Regions from separate parts of the Pseudoalteromonas sp. T1lg76 genome, predicted to be linked through region 1. Evidence: predicted binding sites of a transcription regulator. Region 1 holds the regulator's gene; the other holds the start of a gene.
The links. The regulator LexA, encoded in region 1, represses DNA repair genes until DNA is damaged. The targets are predictions, from matches to a motif close to TACTGTATNNNNATACAGTA.
Positions count from the first base shown of each region.

Region 2: the regulator LexA is predicted to act here: its motif matches at 1,728-1,747, upstream of dinG (ATP-dependent DNA helicase DinG).

Region 1 is NZ_PQCE01000034.1:4,719-7,897, forward strand. It holds gene C2M35_RS12450 (DUF924 family protein) at 184-714, shown strand; gene C2M35_RS12455 (STAS/SEC14 domain-containing protein) at 711-1,079, opposite strand; gene lexA (transcriptional repressor LexA) at 1,286-1,903, shown strand; gene coxB (cytochrome c oxidase subunit II) at 2,221-3,179, shown strand, end outside.
Region 2 is NZ_PQCE01000035.1:60,517-63,695, forward strand. It holds gene C2M35_RS13365 (DNA polymerase II) at 1-1,590, opposite strand, end outside; gene dinG (ATP-dependent DNA helicase DinG) at 1,756-3,179, shown strand, end outside.

The DNA.
Region 1 (3,179 bases):
CATTGGCACTGTGTTCCACATAGTGCTGCACTCGCCTGGGCTTCTGCAAGCCTTTTACGACGGTTAGCGAGCGCAAAAAGAGGAACAGGGCGGCGATATCTTCGGCGGCCTTGCTATCACCTGAGGGCCGGATTTGACTAGACTGTCAGTAACGACCTGGGTGTAAATGTTGAAGGAGGGTCTATGGACTTTCAATCCGTGTATGATTTTTGGTTTAACCAGTGCAACAGCGAGGACTGGTTTAAAAAGAGTGCGACCTTCGATGCTAGGGTTACCGAGCTGTTTGCCAAGACTCACCGCGCCGCCAGTCGGGGAGAGCTCTATCATTGGCGTAGCAGTGCCCACGGTGCCCTGAGTGAAATTATCGTGCTCGATCAATTCTCCCGTAATATCTATCGCGATACCGCCAGTGCCTTTGCCCAGGATGCTCAGGCCTTATGCCTGGCTCAGCATGCGTTAGAAAAGGGCTACGACCTGCTGCTCAATGAGCAGGAGCGTGGCTTTTTATACATGCCTTATATGCACAGCGAAAGTGCCGTCATTCATATGCTTGCCGAGCACCTGTTTCGGCCTTTGGAGAGTTATTCCTATGAGCTGGCCCATAAGGCGATTATCGACCGCTTTGGTCGCTACCCGCATCGCAACGCTATACTCGGGCGTCGGTCGACACCAGAGGAAACAGCATTTTTAGAAACGCCCAACAGCAGTTTTTAATCGGCCTCACTCACCCAGTTACGTGCTTGCTCCATCTGGTCATATTGAAAGGCTCTGATTTCGGCACTGATAAAATGCGCCGTTAAATGCTCGCCGAGCATGGCCAGGGGAGAGTCGGTAACTACGGCTATCCTGCTGATTCTCTTATGGTGGTCGCGGGCAAAGCGCAGGTGCGCCGACAAGGCCGCAAACGAATCCCAGCCGGGAAAGTGACGGGTGGCTATCATCAGCCCCTTGAGTCCACCATGACGCTCTATATAGGGATCTATAATACGTACGGCGGCTATAAAGTCGGCGGCAGACAACTCGCCATGGGGGGTAAATACGCCAATATCATGTTCATTATCTAGGCTGATACAGAGCATATTGGGTTCCTTCTTTCATTTAAAATGCTTCGATGCGAAATCGGCTACCTATAACTGTAGGCGCTTTTTCAAGTATTTGCGCAGTCGCTGATACAGCTTAGAAATAACTCCTGACTGTGGCAGCAGCAAAATCATTGAATATATTTGCGATTTTCTGACAACTGTATATACTCACAGTTAAATGTACTGTATGGAAAACCAGTTGTATGCGCCCTTTAACTAATCGCCAATCGCAAATTTTAGAGCTGATCAAAGTCTTTATTAAAGACACAGGCATGCCGCCGACGCGCGCCGAAATTGCACAAACATTAGGTTTTCGCAGTGCCAATGCCGCTGAGGAGCACCTGAAGGCGCTGGCCAAAAAAGGGGTGATCAGAATGAAACCCGGTGCCAGCCGCGGTATTCAGCTGGTTGAGGAAGAAGAGCCGGAGCAATTAGGCCTGCCGTTAATCGGTCGGGTTGCCGCCGGTGAGCCCATTTTGGCGCAGGAGCATATCGAGAGCCATTGCCAAATCGACCCCATGTTGTTTAAACCGGCGGCGGATTATCTGCTACGGGTTAACGGCATGAGTATGAAGGATATCGGTATTCTTGATGGCGATCTGCTGGCGGTACACCGTGCGCAAGTGGCCGAAAACGGTCAGGTGGTGGTAGCCCGAGTGGGTGACGACGTAACCGTGAAGCGCCTGGAAAAGGCGGGCCGCAAGGTTTTCCTGCATGCGGAAAACGAAGAATTTGCTCCCATCGAAGTCGATTTAGAACATGAATCCTTTGATATTGAGGGCTTAGCCGTTGGTGTAATTCGAAACGCCGACTGGATGTAGGTTTTATTCGGTATTTTTGCCCCCGATACGCCGTTTATTGGGGGTTTTACGGCGCTTTTCTCCTTTCTTTCCTTACGCGCTAACAGTTTGAATATCCCCCAAATATTTATTTAAAAAAGAAAAACAAAAACGCTTCATTTCTTGCTATTCGCTCAATTCTTGACTAATTGGTTATATTACAGGCTTTGCTGGTTGCTTTTTGCGCACTTTGTTTGCAGAAAATTGAATCGGCCAGTCCAAGCATAATAATAACGAAGATTGGCTAGCAGTAATTGCCTCTTCCCTTTTTGCGTTGCGCGTAGTTAAGGAGATGGTACATGAAGCAGCTTTGCTCCCTCATGTTGCTGTGTTTGTTTGCTCCCCATCTGGCCTTGGCCAACAGCAAGTACAACTTGCGCCCCGGGGTGACGGATATCAGCGAGAATGTTTACCAATTGCATATGACGATATTTATCATCTGCTGTGTGATTGGGGTGATCGTATTCTCGGTCATGTTTTGGGCCTTGCTCAGGCACCGTAAATCCAAGGGCGTTACCGCCGCCACCTTCCATGAAAGCACTAAGGTCGAAATTCTTTGGACCGCTATTCCCTTTCTTATCCTTATCGGCATGGCGGTGCCGGCGACCAAGACCTTGATCGCCATGGAAGACACCAGCAAGGCGGACATCACCATTAAGGTGACCGGCTCGCAGTGGAAGTGGCATTACGAATACATGGGCCATGATCTGGGCTTTTATTCGCTGCTGGCCACCCCTCAGGAGCAAATTCAAAATGCCGAGAATAAAGGCGAAAACTACCTGCTGGAAGTGGATAAGCCGCTGGTGATCCCAACCGGTAAAAAAGTGCGTTTTCTGATGACCTCGGACGATGTTATTCACTCCTGGTGGGTGCCGGACTTTGCGGTGAAAAAAGACGCCAACCCAGGCTTTATCAACGAGGCCTGGACCAAGGTTAACGAAGAGGGTATCTATCGCGGTCAATGTGCCGAGCTGTGTGGTCAGGACCACGGCTTTATGCCCGTGGTGGTTGAAGCGAAATCCCCTGAGGAGTTTGATATCTGGCTGGCGGCGCAAAAACAAGCGATGTTAGACCAGGCCGATGCCGATGCTGCCTTACTCGACCAAACCTTGTCTCATGACGAGCTCATGAGCACTGGTGAGAAGATCTATATGACCCGCTGCGTAGCCTGTCACCAACCGACTGGTCTCGGCGTTCCCGGAGTATTCCCGGCAATCAAGGGCAGCCCAATCGCGACCGGCGAAATCAAAGACCACAT
Region 2 (3,179 bases), on a different contig from region 1:
TTGCATAATTTCATGACCGCGCAAGGTGATGGAGCTTGATAACCTGGGATCATAAAAGCGACATCCCTTTGAACCGAGCACGCCGTAGAGGCTATTCATAATAATCTTGATCGCCTGCTGCAAATGATGATCACCCTGGTTTTTAGCGCGTTGACGCGCCTCGGCTAAATTGGATACTAGTTGCGGCAGGTGGTGCTCGGTGCGGGAGAAATAAGCATGGTTAAACCCCGGCACACTGTCTTGCGGCTGCTGCAAACCCAGGATAAGCGCCATGGGGTCGATACAAAAGGTGCGAATAATGCTCGGATACAGACTTTTAAAATCGAGCACGGCAACGTTATCGTAAAGTCCTGGTGTGGAGTCCATCACATAGCCCCCGGGACTGTCGAAGCTCAGGCCATGATCGCCCAAGTTGGGGGCGACATAGCCACTGCGATGCAAATGGGGAAGATATAGATTGCTAAATGCCGCCACCGAGCCTCCAAGGCGCTCCAGAGGCAAACCGGTTAGCTGAGCACGGGCTACGGCAAATTCGCACAGTTCCAGCTTATTGAATATCGCCAGCACCAACTCACTGTCTTTGAGGTTGTATTCGGCTAACTTGAGTTTATCGTGATGGAAAAGATGCTGTATGGCGCCAAGTTTATCTCCCTGCTCTAGCAATTTACGCTCTGCGAGCACCTCGGCGGCGACATTATCCAGGCTGTAACTGCTAAAGTGATAAGTGGCATTTTTTAACATATCAATGCCATCGAGTACCACCCGCCCCGGTACTATTAGCTTATTAACCTGACCGCCGCGCCAGATCACAGCTTCACCATCGCGTCCCAGGGTGAGCTCAATGCCCAATTGCTGGGCACGAAAACACAAAAGCTGCATATCAAAGTCGGCCACATTCCAGCCGATAATTAAGTCCGGATCTAAATTTTTAATTTGCTCAATAAGCGCATATAGAAGCGCAGCTTCGTCTTCTACGTAATCAAGCCAAGGTTGCTCCGGGCCTGCACTTGGACTTGGGCCTATCATAATCACCTGGCGGCTGTGCTCATTCACCAGCGCCACACTATATAAAATGCCCTCGGGACTGCACTCCAAGTCCAGCGATAACATGGAGAGCTTGGGACGAAAGCCATCATTAGCTTTAAAGCGCGCGTTACGAATTAGACGGTTATCACCGCCGGACGCTTCGCCTTGCACCCAAACACCACCGCGAATAAAGCGCTCCATTAAAAATTGTTCTTGCGGGCGGATATCATCCTCATAGAGTTCGATACCCTGCTCACGCAGTAACTCTCGGCCCTGGTAATAATCTTGCAAGGAAGAAAAATAAAGTGCACAGACTGGCTCACCCGCAAATGTTTTAAGCGTCAGAGCACGTTGCTGATACCGACTCTGCAGAGATGCCAAAATACGTTCGGCGCTCGCACTATTTTTTTGCGCGATAAAAAACACCGCCTTTTGCGCCGTCGATATGACCTTGACCGGACCACGCTCGGTAGCCAGCCAGGCAACATAATAAATACCATGGCGACGCTGTTGCGTTTGCATGGAAAGGATAAAACCGGCGGTGGCAGGGTTAGGCGTAGACAAGGCGGGTTCACTCAAACATCAGATATGGCACCAGTGTAACCAAGCAGCGCCATAATTACAGCAGCTAAAGATGCCAAGTAGCAGACTGGTCGTTGACTAATCCTTGAGTCTTTCTTCTAGTCCCCCTAGAATATCAGCACTGTAAATATATACATAAGTTAAATCATGCTCTCCGATCCGCTTAAAAAGACCATACGTACCGCTCATCAGCGGATCGCTGCCAGCCTTGAGGATTATAGACCCAGGCCGAGCCAAAACTACCTGGTGGCGGAAATAGCCAAAACCCTGGCTGGGGAGTATGACAAAAAACAACGGATCTGCGTTATCGAAGCAGGCACGGGCACAGGTAAATCCCTGGCCTATTGTTTGGGGGCCCTGCCCATCGCCCTCAAGGCAAATAAGAAGTTAGTTATTTCTACCGCAACTGTGGCGCTGCAAGAGCAACTACTATTTAAAGAGTTGCCATTTTTTGCCGAGCACAGTGGCCTGACCTTTAGTTATGACCTGGTGAAGGGACGAGGCCGCTATATTTGTGCCCACAAGCTGGAAAATGCCGTCAACGGCGATGAACAGCAAATGGCGCTAATGCCCACACTTAGCTCGCCGCTCAGTGAGATGGAGCAAAAATGCCTGAAGCAATTGCATCAAGCCTACAGCAATAAAAAGTGGCAGGGCGACAGAGACTCCTGGGCCGATGTAATACCGGATAGAGTCTGGGGGTTGATCAGCGGTGATAAGCATTCCTGCCAACGGCAGATGAAGGCACACCAAACCTGCCCCTTCCATCTGGCGCGCAATAAAATTGCACAAATGGATGTACTGGTTGCCAACCATAGCTTGTTACTAGCAGACCTGGAGCTTGGCGGCGGGGTTATTTTACCCGAGCCGGAAAACTGTATTTATGTGATAGACGAGGCTCATCACCTCGCTCACATTACCCGAGACTTCTCCTCCGCCGCAGCGACCATCAAGGGTACCCAGGACTGGCTGGAGAAGCTGCTCAAGTTCAGCGGCAAAATGGCACAAGCCATTTTTAGCGCCAGTGCTGCCGGCAGCCAATTTAAGCTAAACGATGCCGTCGATGATATCGGTCGTGGCCATAAAACCGTGTTAACCATGCTCGATAGCGCCGCCTATGAATACAATGAAGATCATACCTATCGCTTCGCCCATGGCCGCTTACCTGAGCAGCTTACACAGCAGGCACAGGACATAGCCGAGGCAGCAAAAACCGCGCTGCGCATCCTGAATAAAATGCATGAAGCGCTCAGCAGCGACGTTAACGACGGTGATGTGAAGGGCTTTATCGCCGAGCCCTTGTTGGCCGAAAGTGGCCAATACATCGCCCGTTTAGAAACCCTGTATAAACTTTGGTCCAGCTACAGTAAACACAGTGAAAGCGTGCCCCATGCCCGCTGGATAAAGCGCATGGAGTACAAAAATCACCATGATTACCTGCTCAGCGACTGCCCTATCGAAGTGGGTTTTTATCTTAAAGACAAATTATGGCGAGAATGCGCCGGTGCCGTGCTCTGTTCGGCCACACTCACGGCTCTAGGTTCGTTTGAACATTTTGCCCACGAAAGCGG